Regions from separate parts of the Nonomuraea sp. NPDC049419 genome, predicted to be linked through region 1. Evidence: predicted binding sites of a transcription regulator. Region 1 holds the regulator's gene; each other region holds the start of a gene.
The links. Region 1 encodes HrcA, which represses chaperone genes, less so after heat shock. Its sites were predicted from a motif close to TTGGCACTCTCNNNNNGAGAGTGCCAA; they were not measured.
Positions count from the first base shown of each region.

Region 2: the regulator HrcA is predicted to act here: its motif matches at 2,068-2,094, upstream of groL (chaperonin GroEL).
Region 3: the regulator HrcA is predicted to act here: its motif matches at 2,675-2,701, upstream of groES (co-chaperone GroES).
Region 4: the regulator HrcA is predicted to act here: its motif matches at 1,817-1,843, upstream of AB0K12_RS21935 (DNA starvation/stationary phase protection protein).

Region 1 is NZ_JBFAQB010000003.1:89,859-94,477, reverse strand. It holds gene AB0K12_RS10530 (hypothetical protein) at 1-159, shown strand, start outside; gene AB0K12_RS10525 (16S rRNA (uracil(1498)-N(3))-methyltransferase) at 230-955, opposite strand; gene dnaJ (molecular chaperone DnaJ) at 952-2,094, opposite strand; gene hrcA (heat-inducible transcriptional repressor HrcA) at 2,106-3,119, opposite strand; gene AB0K12_RS10510 (hypothetical protein) at 3,535-4,044, shown strand; gene AB0K12_RS10505 (DUF3097 domain-containing protein) at 4,062-4,619, shown strand, end outside.
Region 2 is NZ_JBFAQB010000032.1:44,177-48,795, reverse strand. It holds gene thrC (threonine synthase) at 1-1,127, shown strand, start outside; gene AB0K12_RS46030 (MoaD/ThiS family protein) at 1,152-1,427, shown strand; gene AB0K12_RS46025 (cold-shock protein) at 1,671-1,871, shown strand; gene groL (chaperonin GroEL) at 2,202-3,833, shown strand; gene AB0K12_RS46015 (hypothetical protein) at 3,984-4,214, shown strand; gene AB0K12_RS46010 (YbhB/YbcL family Raf kinase inhibitor-like protein) at 4,268-4,619, opposite strand, start outside.
Region 3 is NZ_JBFAQB010000001.1:236,467-241,085, reverse strand. It holds gene AB0K12_RS01315 (hypothetical protein) at 1-339, opposite strand, end outside; gene groL (chaperonin GroEL) at 581-2,200, opposite strand; gene groES (co-chaperone GroES) at 2,274-2,588, opposite strand; gene AB0K12_RS01300 (methyltransferase domain-containing protein) at 2,971-4,230, shown strand; gene AB0K12_RS01295 (hypothetical protein) at 4,425-4,619, shown strand, end outside.
Region 4 is NZ_JBFAQB010000007.1:1,232-5,850, forward strand. It holds gene AB0K12_RS21925 (VIT domain-containing protein) at 1-1,213, opposite strand, end outside; gene AB0K12_RS21930 (helix-turn-helix domain-containing protein) at 1,210-1,806, opposite strand; gene AB0K12_RS21935 (DNA starvation/stationary phase protection protein) at 1,924-2,391, shown strand; gene AB0K12_RS21940 (alkaline phosphatase PhoX) at 2,564-3,586, shown strand; gene AB0K12_RS21945 (helix-turn-helix domain-containing GNAT family N-acetyltransferase) at 3,667-4,509, opposite strand; gene AB0K12_RS21950 (beta-propeller fold lactonase family protein) at 4,613-4,619, shown strand, end outside.

The sequences.
Region 1 (4,619 bases):
ACCCTCTCACCGTCGCCGACGCCGACACCGTCGCCCACCATGATCGAGACGTCCGCGCCGCCGTCGTGCCCGCCGGAGCAGTGCCCGCCGGACGACGAGATGAACGAGACGCCGCCCGTCGAGGCGACCCCCCTGCAGGACACGCAGACCACGCCCTAGCGGCCCGACCTTCGCAGGACACGCCTCACGGCGCACCCCCTGCAAGACACGCAGACGAGGCCCTGGCGGCTCACCAGCGGCCCGTGCGGCTGAACAGCACAGCGGCCGCCGCCACCCCCGCCGTGGACGTGCGCAGCACCGTAGGCCCGAGCAGCACCGGCTCCGCCTTGGCCGCCCTGAAGCGCTCCAGCTCCTCCTCCGAGACCCCGCCTTCCGGCCCCACCACCATGACGACGTCGCCGCCCGCCGGCAGCGCCACGCCCGACAGCGGCTCGGCGGCCTCCTCGTGCAGCACCAGCCCGAGCGCCGCCTCCGCCAGCAGCCGCTCGACGCGTGCCGTGGAGGCGAGGTCGGCCACCTCGGGCAGGTGGAAGCGGCGGGCCTGCTTGCCCGCCTCGCGCGCGGTGGAGCGCCAGCGGCCGAGGGCCTTGGCGACCTTGTCGCCCTTCCACTGGGTGATGCTGCGGGCCGCCGCCCACGGCACGATCACGTCGACGCCGGCCTCGGTCATCATCTCGACCGCCAGCTCGCCCCTGTCGCCCTTGGGCAGCCCCTGGACGACCACCAGCCGGGGCCGCGGCGGCTCGACGTCGTAGCGGCGCAGCACCTCAAGCCGCAGCGCGTCCTTCAGCGCCTCGCGTACGACGCACTCGGCCACCCCGCCCGCCCCGTCGGTGAGGTCGAGGCGCTCACCGGCGCGCAACCGGCGTACGGAGGCCGCGTGCCGCCCCTCGGGGCCGTCGAGCGTCAGCTCGGGCCCTTCGAGGTGCGCGCTCAGGAAGACCGGAGCCGTCACCGGCCGTTGAACGCGTCACGCAGGCGGGAGAAAAAACCCTGCTGGCCCGGTGCGAACTTGCCAGGCGGGCGCTCCTCACCTCGCTGCCTGGCCAGCTCGCGCAGCAGCTCTTCCTGAGCCGCGTCGAGACGGCTCGGCGTCTCGACGTTGACGTGGATGAGCAGGTCGCCCCTGCCGGACTCGTTGAGCCGCTGGACGCCTCTGCCGTACATGGTGATGACCTGGCCCGACTGCGTGCCTGGCCGGACGTCGATCTCCTCGGCGCCGTCGAGGGTCTCGACGGACAGCACGGTGCCGAGCGCGGCGGCCGTCATCGGGATCTGGACGGTGCAGTGGAGGTCGTCGCCGCGCCGTTCGAAGATCTCGTGGGGCCGCTCGACGATCTCGAGGAACAGGTCGCCGGGCGGGCCGCCGCCCGGACCGACCTCGCCCTCGCCGGCGAGCTGGATGTGGGTGCCGTCCTCGACGCCCGCGGGGATGCGGACCTTGATCGTACGCCGGGTGCGCACCCGGCCGTCGCCGGAGCACTCCTGGCAGGGGTTGCGGATGATGGTGCCGAAGCCGCCGCACTGCGGGCAGGGCCGCGAGGTCATGACCTGGCCCAGGAAGGACCGCGTCACCTGGGAGATCTCGCCGCGCCCGCTGCACATGTCGCAGGTGTCGGGGTGGGTGCCCGGCGCGGTGCCGGCGCCGTGGCAGATGTCGCACAGCACGGCCGTGTCGACGGCCAGCTCGCGGGTCGTGCCGAACGCCGTCTCGCGCAGGTCGAGCTCGACCCTGATGGTGGCGTTGCGGCCCCTGCGGGCGCGCGAGCGGGGCCCCCTGGCACCGGTGGCGGTGCCGAAGAAGGCGTCCATGATGTCGCTGAACGGGAAGCCCGCTCCGAAGCCTCCCGCGCCGGCGCCCGCTCCCGCGCCGCCGCCGAAGGGGTCGCCACCCAGGTCGTACATCTGGCGCTTGTTCGGGTCGGACAGCACCTCGTAGGCCTGCGTGATCTCTTTGAACCGCTCCTGCGTGTCAGGATCGGGGTTCACGTCAGGGTGCAGCTCGCGGGCGAGCCGGCGATACGCCTTCTTGATCTCGTCCTGACTCGCGTCACGGCGCACCCCGAGGGTGGCGTAGTAGTCGCTGTTTGCCACTTATCGACCTCTTATGATGCAGCCAGGATCTGGCTGACGTAGCGTGCCACCGCGCGTACGGCGCCCATCGTCACGGGATAGTCCATCCTGGTCGGCCCCAGAACGCCGAGCCGGGCCAGTTGGTTGTCGCCAGAACCGTATCCGGTCGCGACGACGGATGTGCCCCTGAGGTAGGGGTTTTCCGAGCCGATGCGCACGGTGAGCGCGGACGGGGTGTCTGAGGATGTCTCGCCGAGCAGCCGCATGAGGACGACCTGCTCCTCAAGCGCCTCCAGCACGTCGCGCAGGCCGGTGGCGAAGTCGGCGCCGGCGAGGTTGGCCGCGCCGGCGAACACGATCTTCTCGTCGTGCCGCTCGACCAGCGTCTCGAGCAGCACGGAGAGGATCGTCGCCGCGGCGGGCCGGTCTTCGATCGGGAGCCTTTCCGGCAGGTCGGCCACCAGCTCGGGCACGTTGCTCAGGCCGCAGCCGTCGAGGCAGGCGTTGAGCACGGCGCGCAGGTTGGCGATGCGGTGGTCTTCGACCGCCTCGGGCAGCTCCACCACGCGCTGCTCGACGCGGCCGGTGTTGGTGATGAGCACGAGCATGACCCGCCGGTCGGTCAGCGGGACGAGCTCGACGTGCCGGACCGTCGATCGGTTGAGCGTGGGGTATTGCACGACCGCCACCTGCCTGGTCAGCTGCGCCAGCAGCCGGACCGTGCGGGTGACGACGTCGTCGAGGTCGACCGCGCCGGCGAGGAACGTCTCGATCGCCCGCCGCTCGGCCCCCGACAACGGCTTGACCTGCGAGAGCCGGTCGACGAACAGGCGATAGCCCTTGTCCGTCGGCACGCGGCCCGCGCTGGTGTGGGGCTGGGTGATGTAGCCTTCCTCCTCCAGCGCGGCCATGTCGTTCCTGACCGTCGCCGGGGAGACCTTCAGATTGTGACGCTCGGCCAGCGCCTTGGAGCCCACCGGTTCGTTGGTGGACACGTAGTCTTCGACAATGGCCCGGAGCACCGCCAGCTTCCGATCGTCGAGCACGTGCTCACCTCCTGCCTCTGTCCCTTACAGGAACGTGGTGTCTAGCACTCTGTGTTCCCGAGTGCCAAGTGTACGGCTCTCGCCCACAAGGTGCGATAACACCGCGTCCCAACTGCTGTCTGGCTTCCTGTGAGCGACAGGCCCCACACTTGCCCTCATGACCGACGATTCCCGGCCCCCGACGTACGGCCCGCCGCCAGGCTACGGTCCGCCCCAGTACGGACCGCCCCCACAAGGACAGCCGCCGCAGGGACCACCCCAGTACGGGCAACAGCCTCCGTGCGGACAGGGGCCACCGCAGTACGGTGACCCCGCTCAGTTCGGCCCGCCATCTCAGTACGGACAATACGGCCAACAGGCCCAATTTCCACCACGAATAGACTCCAAAGCCATAAAGCCCAGCCGGTGGTGGCTGGTGGCCGTCTGGGGCGTGTTCGTGGCCTGTCTGGCGGGCGGCGGCGTGCTGTTCGCCACCGGTCTGGGCGGCGCGACCGACCTGGTGCCCAAGCAGACGTTCGCGTCCGGCGAAAGCGTCACGGTGACGGTCGACCCGGCCGAGAAGCCAGGCGTCTACCTCGCCAGCGACACCGCCGTCACCTACGACTGCTCGATCAGCGGCGAGGCCAAGCTGGCCAAGACCCCCGACCGGCGAACGGTGTCGGCCGGCGACGCCGTGTGGGAGCAGTTCCTGGTGATCAACGCGCCGGCCAAGGGCGACTACCAGCTCACCTGCGTCAACCAGGAAGAGGCCACCGTGCGCTACGGCGTCGGCCGCGACTCCTACTCCGTCGTCAACGGCGTCGCCGACGGCCTCATCGCCCTCGTGGTCCTGCCGGGCGCCGGGCTGCTCGCCGCCATCGCCGGCACGATCGTCGTCCTCATCCGCCGCAGCGGCGCGCGGAAGCGCCTTGCAGTGAGCGGGTGATTTGCTACGGTCCCCGTGTGTACGAGGGCGATGTACTGGCGGGAAATTGGCGGCGGCCGGGCAAGGGCAAGATCCCCAAGGTGCCCGCGGAACCTGACCTCGTCGTGGAGGACGCCGACAGCGGCTTCTGCGGCGCCGTGGTGGCCTGTGACAAGGAAGCCGTCACGCTGGAGGACCGGTTCGGCAAGCGCCGGCTCTTCCCGCTCGCGCCCGCGGCGTTCCTGCTGGACGGCCGTCCCGTGACCCTCGTACGCCCCACCGCCACCACCCCCACCGGCCCTCGGCGCAGCGCGTCGGGCTCGATCGCCGTCGAAGGGCTGCGGGCCAGGGTCGCCAGGCAGAGCCGCATCTACGTCGAAGGCGTCCACGACGCCGCCCTCGTCGAGAAGATCTGGGGCCACGACCTGCGGGCCGAAGGCGTCGTCGTCGAATACCTCGAAGGCGTCGACCACCTGCCCGCCATCGTCGATGAGTTCGGCCCCGAGCCGGGGCGGCGCCTCGGCGTGCTCGTCGACCACCTGGTGCCCGGCTCCAAGGAGAGCCGGATCGCCGCCGAGATCACCTCGCCCGACGTG
Region 2 (4,619 bases), on a different contig from region 1:
AGGCGGCCTACGACTTCGGCCAGGTGACCCGCGAGCAGATCGCGTCGGGTCCGGCCAACATCTGGCGTTACCGGGCGCTCCTTCCGGTGCCGGCGAACGTGACCGAAAAGCCGAATATGAACCCCGGCTGGACGAAATTGGTCAAGGCCGGAAACCTCGGCCGAACGCTCGGCATCAAGTCCCTTTACGTGAAGGACGACTCGGGCAACCCCACCCACTCCTTCAAAGACCGGGTCGTCGCCATGGCCGTCGAAGCGGCCAGGAACTTCGGTTTCCACACGCTTTCCTGCTCCTCCACCGGCAATCTCGCCGGCGCCGTCACCGCCGCCGCCGCCCGGGCCGGGCTCGACGCGTGCGTGTTCATCCCGGCCAATCTGGAGCAGGCGAAGATCGCCATGGCGCGGGTCTTCGGCGGGAAGCTCATCGGCATCGAGGGCACGTACGACGACGTCAACCGGTTCTGCTCCGAGCTCATCGGCGACCCGCTGGGCGACAAGTGGGGATTCGTCAACGTCAACCTGCGGCCCTACTACGCCGAGGGCTCCAAGACGCTCGCGTACGAGATCGCCGAGCAGCTCGGCTGGCGGCTGCCCGAGCAGATCATCATCCCCATCGCCTCCGGGTCCCAGCTCACGAAGATCGACAAGGGCTTCAAGGAGCTGGTGAAGCTGGGGCTGGTCGAGGACACCCCGTACAAGATCTTCGGGGCGCAGGCGGCCGGGTGCTCGCCGGTGTCGACCGCGTACAAGGCGGGGCACGAGGTCGTACGGCCGGTCAAGCCCGACACCATCGCCAAGTCCCTGGCCATCGGCAACCCGGCCGACGGCCCGTACGTGCTGGACATCGCCCGGCGCACCGGCGGGGCCGTCGAGGACGTCACCGACGCCGAGATCGTGGCCGCCATCAAGCTGCTGGCCTCGACGGAGGGCGTGTTCGCCGAGACCGCGGGCGGCGTCACCGTCGGCGTGCTGAAGAAGCTCACCGAGAACGGCGTGCTCGACCCCGACGCCCTCACCGTGGTGCTCAACACCGGTGACGGGCTCAAGACGCTCGACGCGATCAGCGACGACGCCGCACCCACGGCCGTGATCCGGCCCTCCCTCGACGCGTTCCGCGCGACTGTCTGACAACCAGGAAAGGCGACTTAAACCATGAGCGTTTCTGTGCGGATTCCCACCATTCTGCGCACCTACACCGGGGGCAACGCGGAGGTCAGTGGCGAGGGCGCGACGCTTCGTGACGTGCTCATCAAGCTTGACGCCGACTACCCGGGCATCGGCGCGAGAATTCTGGATGAATCGGGCAAGATTCGTCGTTTCGTCAACGTTTACGTGGGGGAAGAGGACGTCCGTTTCGCCGAGGGTCTCGACACTCCCGCCCCTGACGGCACTCAGATCTCCATCATCCCGGCGGTCGCCGGCGGCTGAGTGTCGCGGCTCACATCCAGAAGGCGCCCCTTGTGGGCGCCTTCTCCTTTTCCGGGCCTAATTCAATGTTGAACCACGTTCGGGAAGAAGAAATAGGCAGTTCCCAGATTGACTCTGTTGCCAAACCCCTCCCCACAGGTATGGTCGAGGGCGATCGTCCGGCTGATTTTCTGTTAAGTCGGGCGATTACAGGTCTCGCGGAGGAATGGGCGAGATCTGGGAGACCAGTAAGAGGAGTCGGAAGTGGCGCAGGGCACCGTCAAGTGGTTCAACGCGGACAAGGGCTACGGCTTCATCGCGGTAGACGGTGGTAAGGATGTATTCGTCCATTACTCAGCGATCCTGATGGACGGGTACCGATCTCTCGAGCAGGGACAGCGCGTCGAGTTCGAGATCACGCAGGGCCAGAAGGGACCGCAGGCGGAGTCCGTCCGAACGGTCTGATCGACATCCTGGTATGCACCGGGCGGGTTCGCACGGCAGCGCAGTCCGTGCGAGCCGTCATCTCTCTTTCGTCGACTCGCGTACGGTGGGCCGCTCAGGGCGGCTCGCCGTACCGGCGTACTGACTGACCTGGGCGGAAACGTGGGGCAGGTGGGCGTTCGCTTGCACTCGACAGGGTAGAGTGCTAAACAGTTCGTTGGCACTCTGTGCAGCAGAGTGCCAACACCGGATCGGGACGATGGGGTCTGCCGAAGGAGATGCTGACCCATGCCGTCGCGGGCGTCGGCTCGGTCCACGACAAGCCACCCTGCATCTGGGAGGTCTAGCCTTATGGCAGCCAAGATGATCGCGTTTGACGAGGACGCCCGGCGCGGTCTCGAGCGCGGTATGAACCAGCTCGCCGACGCCGTCAAGGTGACCTTGGGTCCCAAGGGCCGCAACGTCGTGCTGGAGAAGAAGTGGGGCGCTCCCACGATCACCAACGACGGTGTGTCCATCGCCAAGGAGATCGAGCTCGAGGACCCCTGGGAGAAGATCGGCGCCGAGCTGGTCAAGGAGGTCGCGAAGAAGACCGACGACGTGGCTGGTGACGGCACCACCACGGCCACCGTGCTCGCCCAGGCGCTGGTGCGCGAGGGTCTGCGCAACGTCGCCGCCGGCGCCAACCCGATGGCCCTGAAGAAGGGCATCGAGTCCGCCGTCGAGCGCGTCAGCGAGGAGCTCTCCAAGCTGGCCAAGGACGTGGAGACCAAGGAGCAGATCGCCTCCACCGCCTCCATCTCCGCCGCCGACCCCGAGATCGGCTCGCTCATCGCCGAGGCGATGGACAAGGTCGGCAAGGAAGGCGTCATCACCGTCGAGGAGAGCAACACCTTCGGCCTCGAGCTCGAGCTCACCGAGGGCATGCGCTTCGACAAGGGCATGACGTCGATGTACTTCGTGACCGACTCCGACCGCATGGAGGCCGTGCTCGAAGACCCCTACATCCTGATCGTCAACAGCAAGGTCTCCGCCAACAAGGACCTGCTGCCGCTGCTCGACAAGGTCGTCCAGTCGGGCAAGCCGCTGCTGATCATCGCCGAGGACGTCGAGGGCGAGGCCCTGGCGACCCTGGTCGTCAACAAGATCCGCGGCCTGTTCCGCTCCGTCGCCGTCAAGGCCCCGGGCTTCGGTGACCGCCGCAAGGCCATGCTCAACGACATCGCGATCCTGACCGGCGGTCAGGTCATCGCCGAGGAGGTCGGCCTCAAGCTCGAGACCGCCACCCTCGACCTGCTGGGCCGCGCCCGCAAGGTGGTCGTGACCAAGGACGAGACGACGATCGTCGACGGCGCCGGTGACGCCGAGCAGATCTCCGGCCGGGTCAACGAGATCCGCGCCGAGATCGAGCGCACCGACTCCGACTACGACCGCGAGAAGCTCCAGGAGCGTCTGGCCAAGCTGGCCGGCGGCGTCGCCGTCATCAAGGCCGGTGCCGCCACCGAGGTCGAGCTCAAGGAGCGCAAGCACCGCATCGAGGACGCCGTCCGCAACGCGAAGGCGGCCGTCGAGGAGGGCATCGTCCCCGGCGGTGGCGTGGCGCTGCTGCAGGCCGGCGCCAAGGCGTTCGACAAGCTCGAGCTCAACGGCGACGAGGCCACCGGTGCCGCCATCGTCAAGAAGGCGCTGGAGGAGCCGCTCAAGCAGATCGCGGTCAACGCCGGCCTCGAGGGCGGCGTCGTGGTCGAGCGCGTGCGCAACCTCACCCCGGGTGAGGGCCTCAACGCCGCGTCGGGCGAGTACGTCAACATGTTCGAGTCGGGCATCATCGACCCGGCCAAGGTGACGCGCTCCGCGCTGCAGAACGCCGCCTCCATTGCGGCGCTGTTCCTGACGACCGAGGCCGTCATCGCCGAGAAGCCCGAGAAGGCTGCGGCCGCTCCCGGCGGCGGCATGCCCGGCGGCGGCGACATGGACTTCTAGGTCTTTATCCGTCGCACAGGCGAAGAGCGGTCCGGAATTTTCCGGGCCGCTCTTTTTCTTGTGGAGCTGCCATTACGTTTCACCATTGATCCGCTACTCATGGTGAGGAAAGGTGGTCAGCCATAACTCACCTCAACGAAGGAGTGGCGGATGTTCTCCCGCAGCAAGCGCATTTTCGGTATCGCGGCCATCGCCCTGGCCGCCGTCACCGCCGCGGCGGCTCCCGCGCATGCCGACGACGAGCTGACGAGCACGTTCAGCCTGCTGCGCCAGCTGAACAACCCGTTCTGCCTGCCGGGCGCCACCACCACCGGCATTCCGGTCGTCGACTCGCTGCTGCCGGGGCTCGTCGGCTGCCCCCAGGCGCCCCTCGTGCGCTGACCCCGACATGACGAGCGCCCCGCCGGGCTCCCGGCGGGGCGCTCTGACGCTTCTCAGACGCCGAAGTGGGCCACGATGAAGCCGCGGGCCAGCAGGTTGGCGTTGATGTTGAAGCCGACCACGGCCGGGCTGGTGTCGCTGTCGACCCCCAGCTTGTCCACGCCGAGCGCGTGCACGGTGAAGACATAGCGGTGCGGGTCACCGGGAGGCGGGGCGGCGCCGCCGAAGGCCTTGGTGCCGTAGTCGGTGCGGGCGTGCACGGCGCCCTCGGGCAGGCCCTTGAAGTCGGGCGCCGAGCCCGCGCCGGTGGGCAGCTCGGTCACCGACGCCGGCAGGTCGAACAGCACCCAGTGCCAGAAGCCGCTGCCGGTCGGCGCGTCGGGGTCGAAGCACGTGACGGCGTAG
Region 3 (4,619 bases), on a different contig from region 1:
GACGCCGTCCAGCGACCAGAACCGCACCGGCTCACTGATGTGATGGTTGGCCACCGGGTCCCGATGGGAACGCCAGACGTAGGCGACCCCGCCCTTGTCCAGATCGAGGAAGTCGACCAGCCAGGCCGTCCCCGGCGGCTGCGTGCCCCACGCCACCTCCTCGGGCGGCAGGTTCAGCACGAACGCCACCTCCAGGCGCTCGATCTCGTCGGCCCCACCGAGCAGGTCGCCGAACACGTACGCCGCCCGCAGGAACGGCTCGTCCGCCCGCACCCGCCGCGTCTGCTCGCACGCCCGCGCGAGCATCCCCAACCGCTCCACCGCCCGCCGGTACCGCACGCCCCGGCCACCTCCTCACACCGACCGCCGCCCAGCGTACGTGCCCGCCCCCGCTTCACGACGCCCCCGGGCACCGCCGAACGCGCGCGCCTCCCCACGACGACCCCGGGCACCGCCGAACATGGGTACCCCTCCCCTGCCCCACCACCTGGGCACCGCGAAACCGTACAGACCCAGGAAAGCCGTACGGCCCGCACCCTGAGGGGGTGCGGGCCGTACGGTCAGCGGAAGGAAGGGTCGGTCAGTGGCCGTGGCCGTGACCGTGACCCGCGCCGGCGGCCGGCGCCTCCTCCTCGGGCTTGTCCACCACGAGCGCCTCGGTCGTGAGCAGCATGCCCGCGATCGAAGCGGCGTTCTGGACGGCCGAGCGGGTGACCTTGACCGGGTCGATGACGCCCTGGCCGATGAGGTCGCCGTATTCGCCGGTCGCGGCGTTGAGGCCGTGGCCGGCCTCCAACTCGGCGACCTTGTGCGTCACGACGTAGCCCTCGAGGCCGGCGTTCTCGGCGATCCAGCGGGCCGGCTCGACCAGCGAGCGGCGCACGATGCCGACACCGGTCGCCTCGTCGCCCGACAGACCGAGGTCGTCGAGGTCCTTCGAGACGTGGATCAGCGCGGAGCCACCGCCGGAGACGATGCCCTCCTCGATCGCGGCGCGCGTCGCGGAGATCGCGTCCTCGAGACGGTGCTTCTTCTCCTTCAGCTCGACCTCGGTGGCGGCGCCGACGCGCAGCACGCACACACCGCCGGCCAGCTTGGCCAGCCGCTCCTGCAGCTTCTCGCGGTCCCAGTCGGAGTCGGACTGCTCGATGGCAATCTTGATCTCCTTGACGCGGTCCTCGATGGCCTGCGCGTCACCGGCGCCGTCGACGATGGTCGTGGCGTCCTTGGTGACGACGACGCGGCGGGCGGTGCCGAGCACCTCGAGGCCGACGTGCTCCAGCTTGAGGCCGACCTCCTCGCTGACGACCTGGCCGCCGGTGAGGATGGCCATGTCCTGCAGCATCGCCTTGCGGCGGTCGCCGAAGCCGGGGGCCTTGACGGCCACCGAGGTGAAGGTGCCGCGGATCTTGTTGGTGACCAGGACGGCCAGGGCCTCGCCCTCGACGTCCTCGGCGACCACGAGCAGCGGCTTCTTCGTCTGGGCGATCTTCTCCAGCAGCGGCAGGAAGTCCGCGATGGAGGAGATCTTGCCCTGGGTGAGCAGGATGTAGGCGTCCTCGAGGACGGACTCCATGCGCTCGGGGTCGGTGACCATGTAGGCCGACAGGTAGCCCTTGTCGAACTGCATGCCCTCGGTGAACTCGAGCTCCATGCCCATGGCGTTGGACTCTTCGACGGTGAGCACACCGTCCTTGCCCACCTTGTCGAACGCCTCGGCGATCAGGTCACCGATCTGCGCGTCCTGCGCGGAGATCGTGGCGACGTTGGCGATCTCCTTCTTGTCGGCCACCTCGCGGGCGGTCGACAGCAGGCGGTCGCTGACCTCCTTGGCGGCCTTGTCGATGCCGCGCTTGAGCGACAGCGGCGAGGCGCCGGCGGCGACGTTGCGCAGGCCCTCGCGGACCATGGCCTGGGCCAGGACGGTCGCGGTGGTGGTGCCGTCGCCCGCGATGTCGTTGGTCTTGGTCGCCACTTCCTTGGCGAGCTGGGCGCCGAGGTTCTCGTAGCGCTCCTCCAGCTCGATCTCACGAGCGATGGTCACACCGTCGTTCGTGATCGTCGGCGCACCGAACTTCTTGTCGATGACGACGTTACGGCCACGCGGGCCGAGGGTTACCTTCACGGCGTCCGCGAGGGCGTTCACGCCGCGCTCGAGCGCGCGGCGGGCGTCCTCGTCGAACTCCAGGATCTTCGCCATTGTCTGAAAGTCCTCTCCTAGCGTCGAAAGCCCCGGCCGCCCTCAAGAGCGCCCGGGGCTCGACACATCCGGCCTACTTCTCGATGATCGCGAGAACGTCGCGGGCGGAGAGCACGAGGTACTCCTCGCCGCCGTACTTGACCTCGGTGCCGCCGTACTTGCTGTAGAGGACGATGTCGCCCTCGGAGACGTCGAGCGGAATCCGCTTCTCGCCGTCCTCGTCCCAGTTGCCCGGGCCCACCGCGAGGACCTTGCCCTCCTGCGGCTTCTCCTTGGCGGTGTCCGGGATGACCAGGCCGGAAGCGGTGGTCTGCTCGGCCTCAAGCGGCTGAACCACGATGCGGTCGCCGAGCGGCTTAACGGGAACCTTGGTGGCGGTCGTCACGATCGGACCTCCCCTTCAGATTTGAATGATCTAGAAGAGGCGACCAGCTGGGCCTGCCGTCGCGGGTGTCAGACCTGCCTCGTCGCACGTTGGCACTCTCAAGGGGAGAGTGCCAACAGGAAACATATGCAAGAGGGGCTTGACAGTCAACACGAACGCGTCTGCTGAGAGCGATCAGAGCTCGAAACAGGCCGTTGACCTGGTCAGTCTCCCACGTGCACGAATGTTCGCCCCACCGGCCACGCCGCTCCCGCCCGCTCGGACCACGACGCCGACCCGCCCCGGCCCTACCCACCTGCGCACCTCCTACCCGCACCACCCCGTGCGGATCTCCCCGCCTTGGGACTCCCCGGAGGCGCGTCTCCCCGTCCCGAGGACGGCGGGCGTGGCGCTAACGTCGGGTGACGTGGACCTCGACGCCTTCACCGAGCTGCTGACCCCGCGCGGCCTGCGGGCGCTCGCCGAGGCGGGTGAGCTGGCGGGCGCCGATCCCGTGGCCGCCGCCACGACCCTGCGCAAGACGTACGACGCGGCGCTCACCTCCGCCGCGCTCACCCAGGCGGGGCTGCGGCAGCGGGCCAGGGCCAAGTTCGGCGCGGACGCCGACCGGATGTTCTTCACACCGCACGGGCTCGAACAGGCCACCCGCGCCGAGGTCGCCGCCCACCGCGCAGCCCTGCTGCCCTCCCTGCTGCCCACCCAGACGCCCACCCAGACGCCCACCCAGGCGCCCGCCCTGCCGCCTGCCCTGCCGCCCTCCGGCGCCCGCGTCGTGGACGCCTGCTGCGGCATCGGGGGCGACCTGCTCGCGCTGGCCCGCGCAGGCTGCGCGGTGACGGCGTTCGACACCGACCCGCTGACGGTGGCCGTGGCGCGGGCGAACGCGGAGGCGTTCGGGCTGGGCGAGCGGGTGACGGTCCACGTGGGCGACGCGGCCGAGGTGCGGCCCGAGGAGTACGACGCGCTGTTCGCCGACCCGGCGCGGCGCACGGGCAGGGGCAGGACGTTCGACCCGATGGCGTACTCGCCGCCCTGGCCGGTGGTGCTCGACCTGATCTCACGCGCCCGGCTCGCGTGCCTCAAGGTGGCGCCGGGCATCCCGTACGAGTTCATCCCCGAGGGCGCGCTGGCCGAGTGGGTGTCGTACAAGGGGGAGGTCAAGGAGGCCACGCTGTGGACGGGCGCCGGCGTGACCGCGGGCAGGCGCGCGGCCCTGCTGCCCGGCGGGCACACGCTGACCGCTGCCGGCGTCACGGCCGAGGTGGGCCCGCCAGGGCGCTACCTCTACGAGCCCGACGGCGCCGCCATCCGCGCGCACCTGGTCGGCGAGGTGGCCGGGCTGGTCGGCGGGCGGCTGATGGACCCGATGATCGCGTACGTGACGTCCGACGCCCCGGCGGACACCCCATGGGCCGCCAGATACGAAATAGAAGACATCATCCCCTTTTCTCTGAAGAAACTCCGCACCGCCCTCCGCGCCCGACAAATCGGCAATGTCACCATCAAGAAGCGCGGGTCCGCCGTCGACATCGAGCGCCTCCGTGCCGATTTGCGGCTCAGCGGGGAGAACACCATGGTCATCGCCCTGACCAGGATTCTCGACAAACCCTCGGTAATCCTCTGCAAGCCCTCCTCACCTGCCTGAATCGCCAAATTCGGCCATCGAATCGCTTTCCTCGATCTTTCACTTCAGCCCTGACGGACCTTGATCGAAAGGCTAAGGTGGGCGGGCGGGAGTTCTCCCCCTATTGCGGTTAACCGCGTTCTCGCTCTTCAGATATTGAACCGGACCTACCCGACCACTGCGCGGCAGTCCGTCGGCGAGCGAAGGAGCTTTCGGTGGACCATTCCAACCACACCACCCTTCTCCAATCGGGCGCGTACAACGCCGACGTCGTCCCCAAGAGGATGCGGGACCTGCTCGCCCGTGCCGCCCAGGACCACGTCTACGAGCAGCGCACCCAGGGCGCGGTGCTCGACGAGATCCGCCAGCGCCTGGAGGGCATGGAGTGGCTGCTGCGGGAGGTCCGCGAG
Region 4 (4,619 bases), on a different contig from region 1:
CCGCCTGCTCCAGGATCTGGTCCTCGTTGCCGACCTGCCCGTCGGTGACGAGCACGACGACCCGCTCACGGCCCTCCGTACGGCCGTCGAGCAGCGCGACGGCCCGCCGCAGCGGCTCCAGCAGCTCGGTGCCGCCCCGGGCGTCCACCCTCGAGAGGTGCTCGACCGCGCGGTAACGGTTGCGGTCGGACGCTTCCGCCAGCCCCTCGAACGCCTCCTCGACCACCGAGTCGAACGTCAGCACCGCGAATCTGTCGTGCGCGGTCAGCGTGTCGACGATGCGCGCGGCGGCCCGGCGGGCGCAGACCATCTTCCAGCCGCCCATGCTGCCCGAGCGGTCGAGCAGCAGCACCAGGTCGCGGGGCGTGCGGGTGCCCTCCAGCGGCGGTGGCAGCACGGTCAGCGCGAACGTGCCCTGCCCGTCCACCTGCAGAGCCGTGGAAGCCGCGAACGTCAGCCGCAGCACCAAGTCGCGGTCCAGCCGCTCGCCGGGGCGCAGGCGTACCGTGCCGCCCTCCTCCTCGACGACGTGCAGGCTGGAGGCTAGCTCGCGCAGTTCCAGCCCGGCCGCGTCCACGGTGGCCGTCAGCGACAGGCGTACGGGGTTGGGGAAGCCGGGCAGCAGCACCGGCGGGCTGATCCTGGAGGCGTCGGGCACGGCGTCGGTGTCGGGCGCCACGCCGTCGCCGGCCGGCGGGCCGTCGATCGGGCGGCCGGGGATGTAGCGCGGTGCCACGACCAGCGGGAACCTGAACGTGGCGGCGCCGTCCTCGTACGGCAGCGGCTGGCTCATGCTCAGGCGCACCGAGACGCGCTCGCCGGGCAGGATGTTGCCCACCCTGATCGTGAACACGTCGGGCCGGTCCTCCTCGGCGATCGCCGCCCGCCTGCCCTCGCGCAGCGCCCGGTCGTAGTCGGCCCTGGCCTGGCCGCGCTCCTTGAGCACGCCCTCGACGACCCGGTCGTCGGCCTCCATGCGGAAGCCGGTCACCGCCGCCCTGTCGGGCAGCGGGAAGACGTAGGTGGCCTCAAGCGTCACGTCGTACGGGTTCGTGAACCCCTGGGTGACCTCGACCCCGGCGATCAGGCCCGAGATGGCGGCGGTCACGTCGACGCTCTCCAGCGGCAGGTTGCCGCGCTCGGTCAGCAGCGCGCCGAACCCGGCGTCCGGCACCGGCAGGCACCGCGCGGGCTCCAGCGAAGTGATCTTCATGTCAGCTTCCTCTCTTCGAGCACCGCGAGCAGCGGCCCGGCCGCCGCCAGCACCGCCTGAACGTCCTCATCCGACAGCGCCCGCCTCCCGTCGAGCACCAACCGCACCCCATCGCCCAGCCTGATCCCCGTGACGACTCCGGCCGCCGGTCCCGGCCCATCAGCGCCGGCGGCGGACCCCTCCGGTGGGCTACCCGGCCGCTCAGCCCAGAAGCGCGCCCGCTCCCCGTCTCCTGCGACGGCCGGGGCGGGGTCGGGGCGGGGGAGCGACCCGTTGAGGCCGGACGCCTGCTCCAGGGTGTGGTCGGTGGCGCCGGTCAGGGCGGTCTGGATCTCGGCGATCGAGTGGCCGGCGGCCTGCATGCGCTTGACCGCCACGAGCTGCAGGAGGTGGCGGCGGCCGTAGCGGGCGATCCTGCCGCGCCGGGTGAGCGGCGGGTCGAGCAGCCCGATCGTCGTATACCACCTGATCAGCCGCTCCCCGGGAACGTCACGGACCCGTCCGTTGGCTGCGTGCCCGGCGGCCGCCGCGCCGTCGCGCAGCGCGCGGGCCGCGTGCTCGGCCAGCTCGCCGATCGTCCAGGTCTCGCTCATGCCTCCCACAATGACACTGTCATAGTTACAGTGTCAACGTGCTCGTGTGGCGGAAGAACCGCAGGCCGAAAACCGTTCTAAATGTGTAAAAGCCGACCTCCGGGGAGGAAAGTACGCATGGCTACAATCACCGGACCACTCACGGGCGACGCCAAGAACACCGTCGTCGAGGCCCTCCAGGGCGCACTGGTCGATCTCATCGATCTGTCCCTGGTCGCCAAGCAGTCCCACTGGAACCTCATCGGCTCCCACTTCCGCCCCATCCATCTGCAGCTCGACGAGGTCACCGACCTCGCCAGGACCCATATGGACACCATCGCCGAGCGCGTGGTGGCCCTGGGAGCCAACCCGGACGGCCGCGCCGCGACCGTCTCCCGCGAGACCAAGCTCCAGCAGCCGGACGGCGGCTGGCTGGAGGACGGCAAGGTCGTGGCGACCATGACCGACATCCTGGGCGGCGTCAGCAAGCGCATGTACGAGCGCATCGCGGCCACCGAGGAGGCCGACCCGGTCAGCCAGGACCTGCTCATCGCCGTGGCGCAGGACGTCGACAAGCAGCACTGGATGTTCCAGGCGCAGCGCTGATCCGAAGGCGCGTGCGACGAAGGAGAGCCCGGGCGTACGGCCCGGGCTTTCGTGTGCCCGGAGCCGTCCACGTCGGGGCGCTGGCGAGGTTTGCGGAGAGTTTGGTTTCGCGAGTCCCTGCCATTCATGTCGGTGCGGTCGACTAGCGTGGCACCTAGAGGGAGGCCCCACGATGTCGCACAAGACTCTTCTCCGCACGGGCCCGCTCTTGCCGGGCGGCATCAGCCCGTACGGTCCGCTCGGACTTCCGGGCCCCGACGGCCTGGCGCTGCCCCCTGGGTTCACCGGCCGGGTGGTGGCCCGCAGCGGTCACAAGGTCGCCGGCCTGACCTGGCACGCGGCCCCCGACGGCGGCGCCTGTTTCCCCGACGGCGCCGGCTGGATCTACGTCTCCAACTCCGAGCTGCCCCTGCTCGGCGGGGCGTCGGCGCTGCGCTTCAGGGCCGACGGCAGCATCGGCGACGCCTACCGCATCCTGTCGGGCACCGACCTCAACTGCGCGGGCGGCGCCACGCCGTGGCACACGTGGCTGTCGTGCGAGCTCGGCCACCGCGGGCGCGTCTTCGAATGCGACCCCTACGGCGCCCGCGCCGCGCGTCCCCGGCTGGCGATGGGCCGCTTCAAGCACGAGGCCGCCGCCTGCGACCCGGAGCGGCGGGTCATCTACATGACCGAGGACGAGCCCGACGGCTGCTTCTACCGGTTCAGGCCGGGCGACTGGGGCGACCTGACGGAGGGCACGCTCGAGGTGCTGTGCTCGTCGGGCCGCTGGCAGGCGGTGCCGTCGCCGGCCGCGCTGCTCAAGGAGGCCCGCCACCAGGTCGAGGACGCCCGCCACTTCGACGGCGGCGACGGCTGCCACTACGCCGGCGGGGTGTGCTACTTCACGACCAAGGGCGACACCGGGCTGTGGGCGTACGACGCGCAGACCGCCACGCTCGACCGGCTGTGCGAGGGAGTGCGGGCCATCACCGCCGCGCCGTCCGGTGACCTCTACGTCGCCAGAGAGCGCGCCGAGATCGACGTGATCGCGCCCGACCGGGCGGTCACCCCGTTCCTGCGTCTGGAGGGCCACCACGGGGCCGAGCTGACCGGGCTCGCGTTCTCGCCCAGCGGTGAGCGCCTCTACTTCTCGGCCAGGCGCGGCCGCACCGAGGGCCACACCTTCGAGGTGACGGGCCCCTTCCGTCCCTGAGCGCTCAGGCGAGGCCGAGGGTCCACATCTCCTCGACCACGCTCAGGCGAGGTCGAGGGACCACTTCTCCTCGACCACGCTCAGGCGAGGTCGAGGGTCCACATCTCCTCGACCAGCTCGACCCCGTTCTCCGAGCCCTTCTCCGCCGACTCCAGCTCGAACCCGGCCGCCCCGTAGATGCGCCGCGCGCTGGTCAGGCAGTCGCGGGTCCACAGCGTGACGCGCCGGTAGCCCTCGTCGCGGGCGTGCCGTACGCATTCCTCGACCAGCCGCCGCCCGATGCCGAGGCCGCGCGCGGACGGCTCGACCAGCAACAGCCGCAGCTTCGCCGTCTCGTCGTCCTGCCGCATGCAGAAGACGCAGCCGGCCCGCTCGCCGTTCACCTCGGCGATCCACCCGGCGTCGCGGGCGGGGTCGAAGCCGGCCACGATGCCGGCGACGAGCTGCTCGAACGCGGTGCCCCAGCCGTACTCGGCGCTGTAGAGCACGCCGTGCCGGTAGGCGACCCAGCCGAGGTCGCCGGTGCGCGGGGGCCTGATCACGTACGAGCGGGGCTCGCGCGCCCCGTCGAGCACCTGCCTGATCGCCGCCATGCCGCCGACCAGCCGCGCCTGGTCCTCCTCGGCCAGCTCGCCGAGCAGCTGCGCGATCTCCTCGCCCGAGCGCCGGTCGAGTGCCGCGAAGACCTCGGCCCCGCCGGGGGTGAGCCGGACGAGTTGCTTGCGCGCGTCGGAGGCCGAGCGCTCGCGCTCCACGAGCCCGTCGTTCTCGAAGCGGGTCAGGATGCGGCTGAGGTAGCCGGCGTCGAGGCCGAGCAGGCCGCGCAGCTCCCCGGTCTCGACCCGGTCGGTCTGCGCCAGCTCGAACAGCACGCGTGCTTCGGTCAGCGAGTACGGCGAGTCGTGCACACCCGCCTGGAGCACGCCGATCACCTTCGTATAGAACCGGTTGAAGGCTCTGATCTCGGCAACCCTTGCCTCTGTCAACGAACTCATTGCTTCAGTCAACCATAGGAGGATCCCCGCTGTGAAGC